DNA from 2 places in the Thermaerobacter litoralis genome. Region 1 is predicted to be linked to the other one. Evidence: riboswitches for the same ligand, from Rfam matches in the RefSeq annotation. Region 1 holds a riboswitch; the other holds the start of a gene.
What was found. Region 1 has a riboswitch for cobalamin ahead of ACYQ02_RS08545 (ribonucleoside-diphosphate reductase subunit alpha). Riboswitches for the same ligand answer to the same signal wherever they lie in the genome.
Positions count from the first base shown of each region.

Region 2: another riboswitch for cobalamin. It lies ahead of ACYQ02_RS05350 (ABC transporter substrate-binding protein); the one in region 1 lies ahead of ACYQ02_RS08545 (ribonucleoside-diphosphate reductase subunit alpha).

Region 1 covers NZ_BAAIES010000009.1:333,800-344,886, reverse strand. Annotated here, with positions in the region: gene ACYQ02_RS08560 (HAD family hydrolase) at 1-769, shown strand, start outside; gene ACYQ02_RS08555 (bifunctional metallophosphatase/5'-nucleotidase) at 869-2,551, shown strand; gene ACYQ02_RS08550 (HAD family hydrolase) at 2,898-3,842, shown strand; cobalamin riboswitch at 4,098-4,234, shown strand; gene ACYQ02_RS08545 (ribonucleoside-diphosphate reductase subunit alpha) at 4,551-7,070, shown strand; gene ACYQ02_RS08540 (ribonucleotide-diphosphate reductase subunit beta) at 7,200-8,210, shown strand; gene ACYQ02_RS08535 (hypothetical protein) at 8,275-8,940, opposite strand; gene ACYQ02_RS08530 (RHS repeat-associated core domain-containing protein) at 9,825-11,087, shown strand, end outside.
Region 2 covers NZ_BAAIES010000007.1:731-9,134, reverse strand. Annotated here, with positions in the region: partial or broken gene ACYQ02_RS05360 (ABC transporter ATP-binding protein) at 1-544, opposite strand, end outside; gene ACYQ02_RS05355 (FecCD family ABC transporter permease) at 605-1,963, opposite strand; gene ACYQ02_RS05350 (ABC transporter substrate-binding protein) at 1,973-3,016, opposite strand; cobalamin riboswitch at 3,161-3,367, opposite strand; gene namA (NADPH dehydrogenase NamA) at 3,550-4,593, opposite strand; gene ACYQ02_RS05340 (M24 family metallopeptidase) at 4,850-6,130, shown strand; gene ACYQ02_RS05335 (enoyl-ACP reductase FabI) at 6,249-7,037, shown strand; partial or broken gene ACYQ02_RS05330 (efflux RND transporter permease subunit) at 7,157-8,404, opposite strand, start outside.

The DNA.
Region 1 (11,087 bases):
TGCCCGGGTCCTTGCGGCCCATCTGCCGGGGGACCTTCGCGGCGCGTTCCTGCGCGAGACGTTTCCGTTCTCCGACGTGAACCGCCGGCTGCGAATGGGGAGAATCTACGATCGCATCGAGGACGTCCTGCATGGCCACCCTCAGCTGGAACCCGGCGTGGCGGTACGTTGGGAGGGAGGTTCTCCTGCACCGTGGCGGCGGGTCACCAATACCGGCGGCTACATCGGAGCACCGGGGCGCTACCTGGGCCTCGGGGACGTGTGGATGCTGGTGACGGCCACGGCGCTGCGGTTTGGGCTCTCCCCCGACGAATGCCTCGAGGCGATGGTCGAAGTTCGTTCGTGGGTTACGGTGCCGCCCCCCGAGTCCTACCGGGAAGAGCCCTTCTTTACCGCTCCCGGTGAGCCCCTCCGTGTTCTGGTGACCAACGCTGCTACGGGCCATGCCGAGACGATCCTGAAATTCCTTGGGCTTGATGGGGCCTTCAGCCACTGCTTCACCGAGGCAGGAAAGCCGGAGGGGTGGCGACGGATCATCCCACTGCTGGAGCAGGTCACTGGAATTCCCCGCCAGCAGATGCTGGCCGTGGGCGACAACCTGCTCAACGACGTGCTGCCTGTGCGAGAACTGGGTGTGCAGGCCGTCCTGGTAGACCGGTATGGCCTCTACCCGCAGCATTTTGCCCGGGATTGGGTGATCATCCGTTCTTTGGACACGCTGTTCCCGGCCTTGTTGCCGAAAACTTGGCACCGGCTCGTACCTTCTTAAGGGTCGTCTGAACCCTTCTCGTGGACGGGTCTGCGTCCGCTGGCGCGTCCGTACCGACCCGCTGATTCGCCCGGCGCGAGCCGGAAGGAGGGCTTCTCCATGGTGTTCTACCCCAAGGTGGTAGTACGGTCGGGCTGGATCTTGGCCAGGATTGCCCTGGCAGGGATCCTGGTCGTAGCTGTCCTCCTGCCGGTCGTGAACGTGGCGGCCGGTAGCCCTGACGGATGGAGCGCGGCGGCCGATGTCAGCCGTAGCGACGAGGCGGTGCGCCTGCAGATCCTCGCCGTCAACGACTTCCACGGCGCCCTGCAGTCCCGCACCCTGAACGGCCGGCCCATCGGCGGTGCCGCCGTGCTGGCCGCCTACTGGGACCGGTGGGAGAAGGAGGCGCAGAAACAGGGCATCGCCACCCTGCGGGTCGGGGTGGGCGACCTGGTTGGGGCAAGTCCGCCGGTCTCCGCCCTGCTTCAGGATGAACCCACCATCGAAGCCTTGAGCCGCATGCACCTCCTCTTCAGCGCCGTGGGCAACCACGAGTTCGACGAGGGGGTCGCCGAGCTCAAGCGGCTGCAGGAGGGGGGCTGCCACCCTGAGACCGGCTGCTTCCCCGGCGCGGGCTTCCAGTACCTGACAGCCAACGTGGTGGACGCCGAGACCGGCGAGCCGCTGTTCCCGCCCTACGGGATCGTGCGGGTGCGGGGGATCCCGGTGGCCTTCATCGGCGCCACCTTGAAGGAGACGCCGACCATCGTCACGCCCACCGGGGTGGCGGGCGTCCGCTTCCTCGACGAGGCCGAAGCCATCAACCGTTACGTGGCAGAGCTCAAGGCTCGGGGGATCGAGACCATCATCGTCCTGCTCCATCAGGGCGGCGACGGCGATCGCCGCGGGGGACCGATCAGCGGTGACGTGGTCCCCATCGTCACGGCCCTGGACGACGAGGTCGACGTGGTCCTTTCCGCCCACACCCACCGCGGGTATTGGGGCACCATCGACGGCAAGCTGGTGACCCAGGCCTATTCCTCCGGGACCGCCTTCGCCGACGTCGACCTGGTGCTGGACCGGGCCACGGGGGACGTGATCGCCAAGGAGGCTGCCATCGTCGACACCTGGGCCGACGTGGCACCGGGCAACGAGCCCGATCCCCGCATCGCCCGCATCGTCGCCCGGGCCGAGGAGCAGGTCGAGCCGATCATCAACCGGGTGGTGGGCGTGGCCGCCGACGACATCACCCGGCAGCAGACACCGGCCGGCGAGTCCGAGCTGGGCAACCTGATCGCCGACGCCCAGCGCTGGGCGATGGGAACCGACGTGGCCTTCATGAATCCCGGTGGCATCCGGGCCGACCTGGCGGCCGGCGAGGTCACCTGGGGCGAGCTCTACGAGATCCAGCCGTTTAACAACGACCTGGTGAAGATGACCCTGACCGGGGCCCAGATCGAGCGCCTCTTGGAGCAGCAATGGCTGAACCAATCCCGGCCGCGCATCCTGCAGGTCTCCGGCCTCACCTACCGCTGGGATCCATCCCGGCCGCCCGGTGACCGGGTCGATCCCGCCGACGTCTTCATCAACGGCCGGCCCCTCGACCTGGATGCCCGTTACACCGTCACGGCCAACAGCTTCATCGCCGCCGGCGGCGACAACTTCACGGTCTTCACCGAGGGGCAGGACCGGGTGGTGGGGCCGGTGGACATCGATGCCCTGGTGGACTACGTCCAGCAGCTGCCCCAGCCCTTCAACGCCGTCATCGAAGGCCGGATCGGCCTGGTGGGGGCGCAGTGACGCCCGGGGTGGACGCCGCCTGAGGCACATTGGTACGGGCACGGTGGAACCCGTCGGAGCAATCGTTGGTGCGGGCCGGCGGCCGGTTGCGGCGGCCGGCCCCGTCGTCTTTCTTACGAATGGTGGGCAACAGCGACCCTGGTTCTTTGCCAGGCCCCCAAAAAAACGGTTAACGGGATTTCGCCGCCACGTTAACGTACGGTGGCGACGGAAGCGGGAAAACTTGCACAATCCTTGACAAGCCCTTAACTGCCCGGCGACCGGGGCGCGGTACGGTGGGGGCGGGGCGTGATCCCTCCGGTGGAGGTGAACCGCGCTGGCTGACAACCTCGAGGAGGTGAGCCGCGTGCCGGCGCTCTACGATGGGTTCACGGCCGGGCTCTGGGGCGGCAGTCTCCCCGGCAGGCCGGTAGGCGTGGTCACCCGGACGAACCCTCCCCTGCCGGATGCCGGGGCGATCCGCATGGTGATCTTCGACCTCGATGGCACCTTGTATGATGACCTCTTGTACAGCACCGCGTACGCCCGGGTCCTTGCGGCCCACCTGCCCAGCTCCCTGCGCGGGGCATTCTTGTATGACGCGCTTCCTTTCACAGACCCAAACCGCCGGTTCCGGCTGGGACGAATCTATGACCGGGTCGAGGGCGTGCTCCTCGGCCACCCTCAGCTGGAACCCGGCGTGGCATCCGCATGGGACGACGCTTCACCTCGGCCGTGGAAACGGGTCGGCGAGGCGGGCGGTCACGTGGGGGCGACGGGACGGTACCTGGCCCTCGGTGACACCTGGATGCTGGTCACGGCCGCGGCGTTACGGTACGGGGTTTCAACCGACGAATGCCTGGAGGCCATGGCCGAAGTGCGCTCGTGGGTGTCGGTACCGCCGCCGGAATCGTACCGGGCCGAGACGTTCTTCCGCACCAAGGACGGACCGCTCCGAGTTCTTGTGACGAACGCCAGCACGGGCCATGCGCAGGCGATGGTGGAGGCCCTGGGCCTGGAAGGCGCCTTCAGCCAGTGCTTCGCCGATGCGTGTAAACCTGAAGGGTGGCGGCGGATCATCCCGTGGCTTGAGCAGGCGACCGGGGTTCCGCGGGACGCTATGCTGGCTGTCGGTGACAATCTCCTCAACGACGTCCTTCCCGCTCGCAACCTGGGTGTCCACGCCGTCCTGCTGGACCGCTACGGCTTGTTTCAGCGGCATACCCCCCAGGACTGGGTCGTGGTCCGTTCGCTCGACGACCTCATCGCGGCGCTGAATCCCCAACGACACCCGCAGCCGGCACGTTCTTAGAGGACCGTCCGGCAACGAAGGGTCACCGGGAGCGGCGGTGGCCCCCGTGCCGTTTCCGGGAGAACCCGGGTGCCCACCGGCGCCAGAAGCCGGTAATTGACGGCCACCGGCCGTCATCCCCGGAAACAAACCGCCGGCGTCCTTGGTTAGAGACACAACATGTAGTACCATCCTTGCGGACAAGATTCCATATCTGGCGTGCGGCGGCGAAACTCCCGGCATCCACCGGACGCGCCGCCGCAGGCGCGGTGCCTGCCCGACAGGGCAGGGCGAGGCGGTCGGCTGACCGCCCGCTGGGGGAAGACCGGTGCAAATCCGGCGCTGTCCCGCAACGGTAACCGGCCGCGCCTGGCCCTGGACGAGCCAGTCCTTCCCTCCCCCTGTCCCGCCTACCACGGTGGTTTCGGGGCCCCGGGTGGACCCGCTCCCGGCCGGCGTGACCGGAAGCCCGAGTACCCACGCCGTGCCTCCGTTCCGCCCCCGCGGAGGGGTGAGGGCGGGCCGAGGACGGGCATCGCCTTGCCGTCGACCGGCCCCCGCCTGGGCCGGCTTTGCATATCAGAGGACCGGACGACGGCGACCGGCGTTGAATGCCCATTCCCTGCCCCCTCCTCCCTCTACCGTTTGCCCGGTCCACCGGGCCGGGCACCGGCACCCAGGGGGCAGCGCCCCCGGGGGCGGAACCGCCGGAAGGGAGGAGGGACCCCCTTGCAGGCCGTCTTGGACCGGCTTACTGCCGGTATCCCTGCAGCCAGCCGTCTTCAGGCGCTTCTCCAGCAAGACCTGCGCTGGCTGGCCGCTGGCCCCACCGGCCCAGCCGGCTCCACCGACCCCACCGGCGCCGCCGATCCGGCGCCCACCAGCGATCCGGGGGAGGCCGTCGAAGAACTCCTGGTCCAGGCTGCCACCCAGCACCTGCACCGCGAGCCTCGGATGGAGCGGGTCGCCGTGCGGGCGCGGCTGCGCCGGCTGTACCGGTTCGTCCTCGATGATCCGGCGCCGTCCCCCGCGGCCTACCGGGCCGCCTTCCCGGCTTACGTCCGCCGCGGCGTGGCCTGCGGCGCGCTGGACGAGCGGCTGCTGGCCTTCGACCTCGACGCGCTGGCCGCTGCCCTTCACCCCGAGCGGGACGAGATCTTGCCCTTCATCGGCCTGGTGACCCTGATGGACCGCTACCTGGTGCGGGAGCCCGAGAGCCGGCAGTGGCTGGAGACGCCCCAGTTCCTCTTCATGCGGGTGGCCATGGGGCTGGCTCTGGCGGAAGAACCCGGCCGCCGGGAGGCCTGGGCCCGCCGGTTCTACCACGCCATGTCCACCTTCCGCTACCTGCCCAGCACGCCGACCCTGTTCAACGCCGGCACGCCCCACCACCAGCTCTCGTCCTGCTACCTGGCCGACGTCCACGACTCCATGGATCACATCCTGGAGGCAGCGGGCGACTTCGGCCGGCTGGCCAAATACGCCGGCGGCATCGGGGCCTCGGTGACGCGGCTGCGGGCGGCCGGGTCGCCGGTGCGGGGGATCAACGGCGAGTCGTCGGGCGTCATCCCGTTCATCCACTTCTACGACGCCCTGATCAAGGCGGTGAACCAGGGCGGCCGCCGGCGGGGGACGCTGGCGGTGTACCTCGAGCCCTGGCACCTGGAGATCGAGGCCTTCCTCGACCTCAAGCGCAACAGCGGCGACCCGTACCTGCGGGCCCACAGCGTCAACACCGCCCTCTGGATCCCCGACGAGTTCCTGCGCCGCGTGGAGGCCGGCGAGCCGTGGTACCTGTTCGACCCGGCCTACGTGCCGGAGCTGCCGGAGAAGGTGGGGCGAGCCTTCGCCGCCGCCTACGCCGAGCGCATCCGCCAGGCCGAGGCCGGGGCGCTGCCGGCCCGGGCGTGGAAGCGGGTCGACGCTCGGCAGCTCTTCCGGGAGATCCTGGCCACCCTGCAGGAGACCTCCCACCCCTGGCTGGTGTTCAAGGACGCCGGCAACCTGCGCTCGCTGCTGCCGGGGGTGATCCACTCGAGCAACCTGTGCACCGAGGTCTTCCTGCCCACCACCGCCGAGGAGGTGGCCGTCTGCAACCTGGCCAGCGTCAACCTGGCCCGCCACCTGGGGCCGCGGGGCATCGACTGGGACGCCCTGGCCGAGACGGTGGCCGTGGCCATGCGGGGCCTGGACAACGTCATCGACCTCAACCTCTACCCCATCGAGAAGGCGCGCCGCTCCAACCTGCGCCACCGGCCGGTGGGGCTGGGGGTGATGGGCTTCGCCGAGGCGGTCAACCGGCTGGGCTGGGGCTACGCCGACCCCGAGGCGGCCGAGCTGGCCGACCGGGTGCTGGAGTTCATCAGCTACCATGCCATCCTGGCCTCCTGCCGGCTGGCGGACGAACGCGGCCCTTTCCCCGCCTTCGCCGAGAGCGGGTGGGCGCAAGGCCGCGTCCCCGTCGACACCCTGGCGGACCTGGAGGCGGAGCGGGGGGAGCCCGTGACGGTCGACCGCACCGCCCGCCTCGATTGGGAGTCGGTACGGGCCCAGGTTCGCAGAGGCATGCGCAACGGCACGGTAATGGCCATCGCCCCGACCGCGACCATCAGCCTGATCGCGGGGACCACGCCGAGCCTGGATCCGCCCTACGCCAACGTCTTCTCCCGGCAGACCCTGTCGGGCAAGTTCCTCGAGATCAACCGGGTCCTGGTGGAGGAGCTGGAGCGGCGGGGCCTCTGGGAGGCCGTCCGCGACCGCATCGTGGAGGAACGCGGCGACCTCCAGCCCATCGCCGAGCTGCCCGCCGACGTCCGGCACCGCTACCCCACCGCCTACCAGGTGCCGCCCGAGGCGTACCTGGAGGTGGCCGCCCGGGCCCAGAAGTGGGTCGACATGGGCATCAGCCGCAACCTGTTCCTGGCCGATCGCGACCTGGGGGCCATGGAGCGAGTGTACGTCGAGGCGTGGCGGCGGGGGCTGAAGTCGACCTACTACCTGTTCATGGCGCCGCGGATGTACGCCGAGCCGTCGACGGTGCGGGTGAACAAGGCGCGCCGCAAGCTGCGGTGGAACCTGGACGACGGAACCGTGGCGGCGACCGTGGCCGCGCCGGCGAAGGCGGCGGTGACGGCAGGACCCGGCGCCCAGGCTCGACCTGGGACCTCCGCGCCCGGTGCCCTGGAGGCCGCCGCGGTCTGCCGGGTTCGTCCCGACGACCCGGACCTGATCTGTGAGGCGTGCCAGTGACCCGGCCAGGGACCGGGAATCCGGTTAGGGACGAGAGCGGGCCGTGCCGGTCCGGCCCGCCCCGACCCCGAACACCCGGTGCCGGGTCCCACATCCGTTCCATTATCCGTTCCAAAGGAGGAGATCCCCATGGCATCCACCACGCGCCAGCCGGGCGACCGCCTGCTGGGCGGCGACCCCCTGGAGCCCATCCAGCTCTTCCCGCTGCGGTATCCCTGGGCCTACGCCCACGCCCAGCAGGGCAAGCGCAACACCTGGTTCCCCGAGGAGATCCCCCTGGCCGACGACGTCCGCGACTGGGAGCTGCGCCTGACGGACGACGAGCGGCGGGCCGTGGAGCTGCTGCTGGGGTTTTTCAATCCCATGGAGTCCCTGGTCACTCACAACCTGGTGATGTCCATCTACCCGCTGCTGACGCCGCCGGAGGTCCGGCTGTACCTGGCCCGGCAGATCTGGGAAGAGGCCAACCACACCATGGCCTTCGAGTACGTGCTCAAGACCCTGCCCGTCGACCGGGAGCGGGTCTTCGCCGCCCACCGCGACGTGCCGGCCATCCGCGCCAAGGAGGCGTTCCAGCAGGAGCTGACCCGCCAGCTGCTGGTCCGGCCCGACGTCTCGACCCTGGAGGGGCGGCAGGCGTTTCTGCGCAACCTCATCGGCTACTACATCGTCCTGGAGGGCGTGTTCTTCTACGGGGGGTTCCTGTTCGCCTACACCTTCCGGCGTCGCAACCTGCTCAAGGGCCTGGCGACCCTGGTCGATTGGGTGCTCAAGGACGAGAGCCTGCACCTGTCCTTCGGGATCCACCTGATCACCGCGCTCTTGGAAGAGCACCCCGAGCTGATGACGCCCGCGTTCGCCCGGGAAGTCAAGGGGCTGATCCTGCGGGCGGTTGAGCTGGAGCGGGATTACAACCGCGCTCTGCTGCCGCGGCCCATCCTGGGCGTCAGCGCCGACTATCTCAACGCCTACATCGAATACGTCACCGACCGGCGCCTGGACGAACTCGGCCTGGGGCCCCACTTCGGCACGCCCAACCCGGCCCAGTGGATGGCCACCGAGGTGGACGTGCCGGAGATCGTCAACTTCTTCGAGGCGCGCAACATCCACTACGAGGTGGCGGCGGACCGGAACCGGTGAGGGATGAGCTGCCGGGGCGTGAGGTAGCGGTTTCAGACCTTTGGCCCAGGTGCCGGCGCGTGGCCTACTCCCGTGCCGGCACCTTTTCGACCAGGAATTCCTGGTACGGGCCGGTGACGATGAAGCGGACAGGAACGCGCTGGCCGTTCTTGTACCGGTTCAAGTCGATCTCGACGTCGTGGAACGTCCCATCCTGCGGCACGATGGTGACGTCGATGGAATCCGGATGGAGATCGATGCGCGCGATGTACGCCCCCAGGGTGGTGACCCGGGTGGCAACAACGCGGAGGTGGCTCTCGTCCCTCGGCGGAGTCAGAGCTGGGTCGATGTGAATCGCCGGTGGGGTGGCGTGTTCCAGAGGACTGCCGTCGAGGCTGATGGGCAAGATACCGAGCTCCTTGAGCCCGCTCGACCAGTCCGACATCCCCTGGGAGACAAAGGCGATGATCCCCTTGTTGGCCTGCAAGAAGGCCTCGACCGAAATCAGGTCGGCCCCGGCGGGGGACGAGGCTCCCCCGCCGGCTGGTTCTGGCGATGCGGGTCCGGGTTCCTCCAGGGACGTCGGGCCGGCGTCGCCAGTTTGGCCCTGGTTCTGGCCGGTGGCCGCGGCAGAAGCCGCCGGGCGTTCCGTGGTCCCCGATTGCGCGCAACCGGCCGCTGTGAAGAGGAGGAAGGCGAGCACCGACCACGAAATCAGCCGCGAAATCAGCCACACGGTGCGGTTCGACATGTGACGCACCCCACTCGAGGGCCCAGTTCCTGTGGCCCACCGGCTCCGGCCGAAGCCACGGCCATCCACGAGATGCCCGAAATGCCGGCCCCAGCCATGGGCGTTACGCAAGGGCGTGACGATGTCTTGCGGCGGTGCGGATGTGGTGGTCTTGGGGTAACGGTTCTGCGACGGCTACCCTGGTCCTCTTGCCACAACCCGTGATCTTGGTGTCGCGTGTTACCCGAAACACTTAGGAACACTTAGGGGCCGGCGGTGCCGGTCGACCCAGCCGAGACTGAAGTGGAGGTGGGGGTTGGGAAGACATGGGCTGATAAATGTTAGATCCCTGACCTTCCCCCGGGAGCGAAGGAAATAACGAAAGAAAGAACATGAAATGGTGCGGAAAACGACCATCCTTTGTCTCACCGCCTCATAGCCCGTCCAAGGGTTAATCAATCCCCGTTCACCGGGTTTGTCCCACACCGAGCTGGTTGCGGATGAAGAAACTGGAAGGGGTGATGCGTCATGCGGAACCGTCGGCTCCCATGGTGGCGGTACGCCGTGGGATTGGGTGTGCTGGTCGCGGTGTTGGGCCTTGCCTTGGTGGTCTCCCACGCGACGGATGCCTCCAAAGCGAGCCCCCCGCCTGCCCGAGGTGTGGGGAAGAAATGGGCCACGACGGTGCAAGACCTCCATCCCGGCAAGAAGCCGAAGCCGGTTGGCCGCCTCCACGCCCAGGCACCGAAGCCCGAACGGCGCTTCAAGCCGGAGATCCCACATACCGAGGAGCAACCGCTACTCGAACTCCCTTCCAAGGCGATGAATCCGTCATCGTCATCTCCGTCGAGTGGGCAGTGACGGCGTGACAAGGTGAGCCAAGGACTTCAGGGAGGGTGCTCGCAATGCGCAGGCTGGGGGAGCGCATTGTGCGGTGGACAGCCCGCGTCTTGGTGTGCGTTCTAATTATTGATGCGCTTGTTCTGCACCTTCCGGTCGTGGTTAATTCCCCGGTGCCGCCAACGGCCCTCGCCGCGTCGGGCATCGCCGACCGCGACCGTTTGGGGCTCGAGCCGTACTGGGGCTATTTCCGCTTCGGGTTGGGCGCGGGCTGGCAGCTCTCTGTGAATACCTTCACCGGGAACCTCGTGCTGCAAGAGGAACTTGTGAAGATCCCCGGCCGCGGCCCGGCCCTTGCTGAAACCCTCACGTACAACAGCCTCTCCCAACGGAACGAAGGCGTTGGGCCAGGGTGGGTGCTTGCCAACGACCCCTACCTCCGCGAAAACGCGGACGGCAGCGTCACCCTCCGCGACGAGGACGCGACGAATCACACCTTTACCCGCAACGCCGACGGAAGCTACACGAGCCCACCGGGCGTATACCTGACCCTCCGCAAGGAGGCCCAGGGCGTCTTTACGATCACGGATCGCGCCCAGACGGTTTACCGCTTCGAGAACGGCCAGCTCGTTCGTGTCACGGACGAAAAAGGGAATGTGCTCACCATCCAGCGTGACACGGCGGGACGGCCGACCCAGGTCACCGATGTGTCGGGCCGGAGCCTTCGTTACACCTGGGACACGAGCGGCCGGCTGACCGGCCTGACCGATCCGGCGAACCGGACCATCACCCTGGGCTACGATGCAAGTGGCCGCCTGGCCTGGGTCAAGGATGCCCGGGGCAACACCACCCGGTTTGGCTATGACGGAAACGGCCGGCTAGCCGCCTTCACCAACTCCAAAGGCGAAGTCACCCGGTTCGAGTATGACGCTTCGGGCCGGATCGCCCGGATCGTCGACGCCCGCAGCACCAGCTCGCAAACCTTCGCGACCACCTTCAGTTACGATGCGACCACGCGCACCACGGTCATCACGGACCCGGCGGGGAAGAAGAACACGTTCATCCACAATGAGGCCGGGAATGTCATCGAATATCGGGACGGGAACGGCAACAGCGTCAAGCAGACCTGGAGCGCCAACAATCTGGTCAAAGAAGAGGACGCCAAGGGAAGCCTGAGCCTGACGTACGACAGCCGAGGCAATGTCACCCGGGCCGAAGAGACGCTGAGCAGCACGCAATCGGCTGTAGAGAGCTGGAGCTACGACGCCCGCAACAACCCCACGGCCTACGCCGATCCCCGGAACAACCGCTTCCAGTTCATCTACGAC
Region 2 (8,404 bases), on a different contig from region 1:
CCATGACGTCGACTTGGTGCCGCAGGTCCAGGTGGGTCGTGGGTTCGTCCAGCAGCAGGACCACCGGTTCCTGGGCCAGGGCCCGGGCCAGCACCGCCTTCTGCCGCTGGCCGGCGCTGAGGGTGGCCAGCGGCCGCCCGGCCAGGGCCTCCAGCCCGACCCAGCGCAAGGCCTGGGCGACCACCTCCCGGTCCCGCGGCCCCTCCTGTGCCCACAGCCCCTGCAGGTGGGGGGTCCGACCCAGGGCCACGTACTCCTCCACCGTCAGGGAGGGGGGCACGCCTGCGTCGACGCCGGCCACGGCCATGCGCCGTGCCCGCCGCTCCGGCCCCCAGGCCCGCAGCTCGGTGCCGTCCAGCCGCACCTGGCCGGCCCAGGGCTGGAGGTAGCCGGAAAGGGTGCGCAAGAGGGTCGTCTTGCCCGAGCCGTTGGGGCCCGCCACCGCCAGCCACTCCCCCCGCCGGACCGCCAGGGTGACCCCGTCCAGCACCGGGTCGGCGGCGTAGCCCACCCGCACGCCCAGCAACTCCAGGGCAAAGCCCATCCCGTCCACCTCCAGCCCGGCCGGCACGGCCCACAGGCCGCGGGGGTCCCGCCGGCTTCGTCACAGGTCGCGGCCGGTGGCGTGGCGGCGCAGCAGCCACAGGAACCACGGCGCCCCGGCCAGGGCCGTCACCACGCCCACCGGCAACTCGGCCGGTGCCAGGACCACCCGCGCCACGGTGTCGCAGAGGATCAGCACCGTGGCCCCCGCCAGCACGGTGCCCGGCAGCAGCCGCCGGTGGTCCGCCCCGACCAGCATCCGGACCCCGTGGGGCACGATCAGCCCGACGAAACCGATGACCCCGCTGACGCTGACCGCCGTGGCCGCCAGCAGGGAACCCGCCACCACCAGGCGCCGCTTGACCGCCTCCACGTCGATGCCCAGGTGGTGGGCCGCCTCCTCCCCGAGCCACAAAGCGTTGAGGGCACGGACCTGGCCGGCCAGCAGGCCGATGCCGATCCCGGCAGCGATCGTCAGGGCGATCGCGTCCCGCCAGCCGGCGCCCGAGAGGCTCCCCAGCAGCCAGAAGACCAGGGGCCGCAGGCGCTCGCCGCTCAGGAACACCAGCAACGAGACCAGGGCTCCCAGCAGGGAGGCGACCGCCACGCCCGCCAGCAGCAGGGTGCCGACGGCCAGCCGGCCGCCGACCCGGGCCAGGCGGGCGACCATCAGGACCGCCGCCAGGGCGCCGGCGAAGGCGCAGGCGGGCACCAGGCCAAAGCCCAGGGCCCGCGCGGCGGCCACGGCCAGGGCCCCCAGGTTCGACCAGGGACCGCCACCGGCCCCCGGCAGTCCCGCCGCCGGGGCCGCCCCGGCCGCCGCCTGGGCGAAGGCCTGCAGCATCAGGTACGCCACCGCCGCGCCCAGGGCGCCACCGCTGGAGACCCCCAGCACGTAGGGATCGGCCATGGGATTGCGGAACAACGTCTGAAAGGCGCTGCCGGCGGCCGCCAGGGACGCGCCGACCAGGCCCGCCAGCAGCACCCGGGGCAAACGGATGTCCAGGAGGATCCGGGCCGGCGGCGACGGGTCCGTCCCGCCGGCCTCGCCGGTCCCTCCCGCCACCCCGCCCAGCAGGATCCGCAGCACCTGCCCCGGCGGAACCTCCACCGCCCCCAGCCCCGTGGCCAGGACCAGAACCAGCACCAGGGCCACGGCGAGCCACCCCAGCGCCAGGCCCCGGCGCCTGGCCGGGGCGGGCCGCCCGGCCCGGCCCGCCCGCCCCGTGGCGCCCGGTCCTACGGCCACCCCGGCGGCACCCGAGCCCGCCCTGGCGCCCGCACCGCCGTCCGGGCCCGGGCTCAGGGCGTCAGGTCCCGGCTCCACACCGGCCGCGCCGGCTTGGGCCGGTTCGTCCCCCGCCGGTCGGGGCCGCCGCGGCCCCTTCTCCTTCCTGGCCGCCGCCTTGTCGCGACCCACCGCAACCCCTCACTGGAACCGGTCGGGGTAGAACCAGCGGGCCAGCTGTTCGAGGCCCTCCACCAGCCGCGGCCCCGGCCGGCTGATCAAATCGTCGTCGATCATGTAGATCCGCCCTTCTTTGACGGCGGTGATGCCCTCCCAGCCGCTGCGGGTCCCGGCCTTGAGCTCGTCATAGGAGCTCTTCAGGGACGCCGGCACCACGATGACCTGGGGATCCTGGCGGACCACCTCTTCCAGGCTGATCTGCGGCCACGCCTGCCCCGTCCCCTCGGCCACGTTGACGCCCCCGGCCGCCACGATGACGTCGTGGATAAAGCCGCCGGGCCCGACGGTCATCAGGGGATCGTTCCAGACCTCGTAGAACACCCGCACCCGCTGGTCCTTTGGCACGTCGGCCACCCGCTGGCGCACCGCGTCGATGCGGGCCTTCATCTCGGCCACCACCTGCTGCGCACCCGCCTGGGCGTCGACCAGCTCGCCGATGCGCTGGATGCGCTCGAGCACGTCGTCCAGGGTGGCCGGCTGGATGACCGCCACGGGGATGCCCAGTTCCTCCAGCTTCTTGACCTGTTCCTCGGTGCCGCCGATGGTCAGGGCCAGGTCGGGTTCCAGGGCGACGATCTGCTCGTAGTTCGTGTCGGTGAGGCCGCCCAGCTTGGGCAGGTCCTGGACCTCCGCGGGGTAGTCGCTGAAGCTGTCGACCCCCACCACCCGGTCGCCGGCCCCGATGGCGAAGAGGATCTCGGTGTTGCTGGGCGCCAGGGAGACGATCCGCTCGGGCCGGGCCTCCAGGGTAACCTGGCGGCCGGCGTCGTCGGTAAAGGTGTATGGGTACTGGGTCTGGGGTGCCGCGGCCGACGCTCCCTCCCCGGACGAACCGGCCGGCGCGCCGCCCGCGCCCGGCTCCCCGGCCGGCGCCGGGCTGCCGCCCCCGCCGCAGCCGGCCACCACCAGGGCCACGATCAATAGGGCCGCCAGCAGGCCGAGGCCCCGCCGGAGACCCCGGCCGGGCCGGGTTCGACCCGCCCGGCGCTCAGACCACCATGCCATCATCGCCGATTCCCCTCTCCACGAAAGATGCCGACATGAGATGCAGACATGCGGAAAGTGAAAACCCCGGCCTTGGCGTCAGCAGGCCGGGGCTCAGGTCCCCCTCCAAGGGTGCACCCGGTACGTACCTCCTTTCGCCGAAGGCGTACGTACACGGTCCAGGCAGGTCTCCTGGCTCCCGGATCCTGGCCGCCGCCCGGCCTTCCCGCAGCCCGGACCCCGCAGGGCCGGCGGCCGCAGTGGCACGCGTGGGGCGACGACTCCCCGGTCACAGTGGCGGGACCGCGCCGGATTCGCACCGGACTTCCCTATTCTCCCCCGGGTGGGGGCACCTGGACCGTCACGCGGATTCGGTTGTCCGCAACCATTTTAGCAGGGGCTGGCAGGGCGAACAACGGCCTCGCCGGGCCCTCACCCTCACCCGCGGCCGCACCCTTCCGGCGGCCACGGGGATGGAACGGAACCCCAGGACCGGCTGCCGGCCGGGGCCGCGTCGCAGAGGACGATGGGGCCCGGCTGGCGGCGGGCCGGCGTCAACGGCGGGCCCGCAGGTACTGGCGGGGCCAGTCCACCTCCACGCCCAGCTCCCGCGCCGCCCGCAAGGGCCAGTACGGCTCCCGCAGCAGCTGGCGGGCCAGCAGGACCACGTCCGCCTGGCCCGTGCGGATCACGTGGTCGGCCTGGGCAGGCTCGGTGATCAGGCCGACGGCGCCGGTGGCCACGCCCACCCGGCGGCGCACCTCGGCGGCGAAAGCCGTCTGGTAGCCGGGACCCTGGGGGATGGGCTCCGGCGGCACGACGACCCCGCCCGAGCTGCAGTCGACCAGGTCGACCCCCCGCTCCCGCAGGGCCTGGGCCACCGCCACGGTGTCCTCCAGGGTGATGCCGCCCGGCGCCCAGTCCACCGCCGAGAGCCGCACCCACAGCGGCCGGTCCTCGGGCCAGGCGGACCGGACGGCCTCCACCACCTCCAGCAGCAGCCGCATGCGGCCCTTGAGGTCGCCGCCGTAGGCATCGGTGCGCCGGTTGCTCAGGGGCGAGAGGAACTGGTTCAGCAGGTAGCCGTGGGCGGCGTGGATCTCGATCAGGTCGAAGCCGGCCCGCTGGGCCCGCCGGGCCGCCGCGGCGAAGGCCTCGACGATGCGGGGGATCTCGCCGGCGCCCAGCTCCTGGGGGGTGGGCCACCCCTCGGCGAAGGGAATGGCCGACGGGGCCACCGCGGGCTCCGGGCCGGCGCCCTTGTTGGGCGACCAGGCCTTGCGGCCCGCGTGGGCCAGCTGGATGCCCACCGGCACCCCATGGTTGTGGCAGAACTGGACGATCCGCTCGAGGGGCGGGATCTGGTCGTCCCGGTAGAGTCCCAGGTCGGCGTCGCTGATCCGGCCCCGGCTCTCCACCGCCGTGGCCTCGACGATGATGAGTCCCACGCCACCCACGGCCCGCGAGCCGTAGTGGACGAAGTGCCAATCGTTGGCGCGGGCGTCGGTGCCGGCGCTGTACTGGCACATCGGGGACATGACGATGCGATTGCGCAGGGTCAGGCCGCGAAAGGTGATGGGGTCGAACAAACCCGGCATGGCGCTCACCTCGACGGCGCCATTATCCCCCTCCCCCTCCCCCGCCTCAAGCCCCGTGCCCGGCGCGGGCCGGTCTCCCCTGAGACCGACCCCGCCCGCAGAGCCCCCCGTAGGGCCCGTCTCCCATGAGACCGGCGTCTTGCACACAGCCCCCTGTGGAGGCCCGTCTCCCCTGATGCCGGGCCCTCCCCCCGGCACGGGCAGGGATTCCTGCCGCGGAACGCCAAACTAGGGTCTCGGAAGCGAGGTGTCGCCGTTGACCGACGAACGGGGACAAGCCCCGGAACCGCCGGAGCCGCCGGCACCACCGGCACCGCCGGGTCCTCCCCCGGCGGCCGATCGCCCGCCGTACCGGCCTGCGGGCGCCGGCGGGGCGGGCATCGACCGGCCGGTCCTAGACGCCGCCGTCTACCGGCGCCGCCAGGAAGCCTTGCGGTCGGCCCTGGCCGCAGAAGGCCTCGACGCCGTCCTGGCCGTGGGCCGGGCGTTCTACGAGCGGGGGGGCCCCGTGGCCTTCCTCTGCGGCCACCAGGCGCCGGCACCGACGGCCGCGGCCGTGCCCGGCTATGAGGGCTGGGGCCAGTCCCTGCTGGTGGTGCCCCGCCGGGGCCCCGTGGTGCTGATCGCCGATGCAGCCCGGCCGGAGACGGTGGTGGCCGACCAGGTGGAGATCACCCCGGCCCACTGGGGAGCCCTGGCGGGCTGGCTCCAGCGCCTCGGGCTGGCCACCGGCCGGATCGGCGTCGCCGGGTCGGACCTCTGGTCCTGGGCCGCCTTCCGCGCCGCCGCCCAGGCCCTGCCGGGGGTGGAGTGGGTCCCCGCCGACGCCCTGGCCAGCCGGCCCCGCCGGATCAAGGAACCGGAGGAACAGGCCCTGCTGGCCCGCGCCGCCCAGGTGGCCGACGTGGGCCTGGCCGCGGCCCTGGAGGTGCTCCGGCCCGGGCTGACCGAACAACAGCTGGGCGCCGCAGGGACCGCCGCCGCCCTGGCGGCGGGCGCCGACTTCGTCCGTTACTTCCGGGTCCACACCGGGGCCTGGTCCCTGCTCAGCTTCCGCTGGCCCCAGGCTACGGAGCGCCGGGTTCGTCCCGGGGAACCGGTCGCCTTCGACATCATCGGTGCCCGCAGCGCCTACCAGTTCGACGTGCTGCGCACGGCCCTGGTCCGGCCCGTGACGCCGGAACTCGAGCGGCTGGCGGCGGCCACGGAGGCGTGCCTGGAGGCCGTGCTGGCCCTCTGCCGGCCCGGTGCGGCGGTGGCCGACCTCCTGGCGGCCGCCGCCGGCGCCGCCGAACGCTACGGGTTCGCCGGCCGGCTGGCCCCCTTGCTGGGCCACGGCATCGGCCTGGAGACCGTGGAGGAGCCCCTGCTCATGCCCGGGGTCGACGACCGGCTGGAGGCCGGGATGGTCCTCTGCATCGAGCCGGCCCTGCGGGTACCCGGGCTCGGCGGCTACAGCATCGAGGAGATGATCGTCGTCGAGGAGGAGGGCCCCCGCCTCCTGACGCGGGCGCCCCGCCGGCCCACCACCGGCTAGGCCGGGCCTCCGGCCCTGGCGAAGGCACGGAGAAGGCGCGAGCAGGCAACCCCTTTACGCGAGCAGGCAACCCCTTTATATGAGCAGGCAGCCCCTCTCTCGAGAAAGGGTGACGAGCGTGGCGGCAACCATCCCCGCCGGCCTTCTGGCAGGCAAGCGCGCCCTGGTCTTCGGGGTCGCCAACAAGAACAGCATCGCCTGGGCCATCGCCCGGGCCCTGGACGCGGCGGGCGCCGAGCTGGCCATCGCCTATCAGAACGAGCGGCTCGGCGAGCGGGTGCTGAAGCTGGTTCCGGAGCTGCGGCAGGAACCGCTGCTGCTGGAATGCGACGTCAGCGACGACGGCCAGATCCAGCGGGCCTTCGCCACCGTGGCCGGCCGCTGGGACCGGCTGGACGTGCTGGTCCACAGCCTGGCCTATGCCCCCAAGGAGGCCCTGGAGAATCCCTTCGTGGAGACGACGCGGGACGACTTCCGGGTCGCCCTGGACATCAGCGCCTACTCCCTGGTCGCCCTGGCCCGCGCGGCGCGTCCCCTGATGACCGCCGGCGGCGCGATCCTGACGATGACCTACTACGGCGCCCAGAAGGCGGTGCCCAACTACAACGTGATGGGCGTGGCCAAGGCCGCCCTGGAGGCCTGCGTCCGCTACCTGGCGGCCGACCTGGGGCCCCAGGGCATCCGGGTCAACGCCATCTCCGCCGGCCCGATCAACACCCTGGCCGCCCGCGGCGTCCGCAACCTGACGGACTTCATCAAGACCCACGCCGAGCGCTCGGCGATGAAGACCAGCATCACCCAGGAGGACGTGGCCCACGCCGCCCTCTTCCTGGCCAGCGACCTGGCGGCCCGGATCACCGGGGAGGTCCTCTTCGTCGACGCGGGCTATAACATGATGGGCGTGTGAGCCGCCGGTGCCTGAACGGCAGGCGCAAGGGCGGGGGCGCCCCGAGGGGCGCCCCCTTTCCCTGATCCGGATGACGCACAATCGGGATGACGGCGCAGCCCGCCCCGCCGGTCCCGAGCCTACCGGCCGGCCTCGGCCAGCCCCGCCTCACCGCCCGGCGCCACCGGGGCTCCTTCCCGCCGGAGGAACCGGCCCAGCCGGCGCAGGGCGTCGTCCAGCAGGCTGTAGGCCACCGGCACCAGCACCAGGGTGACCAGGGTGGACATCAACAGCCCGTAGATCACCACCACCGCCAGGGGCCGCAGCAGCTCCGAGGACGCCCCCGTCAGGTAGGCGAAGGGCACGAGCCCCAGGTTGGTGGTCAGCATCGTCATGAGGATCGGCCGGAGCCGCACGGGACCGGCCTGCAACAGGGCCTCGTCCCGCGCCAGCCCCCGCCGGCGCAGCACGTTGGTGTAGTCGACGAGGACGATGGCGTTGTTCATCACCACGCCGATCAGCATCAGGAAGCCCAACAGGGCCGTCACCCCGATGGGGACCCGGTGCAGGGCGAGCCCGGCCACCGCCCCCACCACCGTCGGCGGCAGGCAGAACAGGATGACCAGGGGGTGGAAGAAGGATTCGAACTGGGCCGCCATGATCAGGTAGACCAGCAGGATGGCCAGGACGATGGACAGCCCCAGGGAGCGGAAGGTCTCGTTCATCCGCTCCGCCTCGCCGGCCACCTCCCACGTCATGCCGGCCGGCCAGTCCATGCCGCCCAGCACCCGGCGCAGCTCGGCCGAGACCTCCCCCAGGGGACGGCTGCCGTCCAGGTGCACCGCCACGATCACCTGCCGCCGGCCGTCCTGCCGGGTGATGGCCAGCGGCGCCCGTTCCACCGCCACCTGGGCCACGTCGCCCAGGCGGACGATCCGGCCCGCGGCCGAGCGCAGCGGCAGGTCCTCCAGGACCCCGTACTGGGGCCTCGCGCCCTCCGGCAGCATCATCCGCACGTCCCACTGGTCGCTGCCCGTGCGCACCCGCGCCACCGTCATCCCGTCCAGGGCGGCCCGCAGGGCGACCTCCACCTCCTGGACCGACAGGCCCGCCCGGGCCAGGGCGTCCCGGTCGGGGCGGACGACCACCTCGGGCCGGGTTTCCCGCAGGCTGTTGTCCGCGGCCGCCACGCCCGGCAGCTGCCGGGCCCGTTCCACCACCCGGTCCGCCATGCGGGCCAGAAGCTCCGGATCGTCCCCGGCCACCTGGACCTCCAGCTGGCTCAGACCGCCGGCCATCACCGACGACGCCACCGTCGCCTGGATCTCGGCGCCGGGGATGGTGGCCAGCCGGGGCTCCAGCCAGCGCAGGACCTCGAACACCGACCG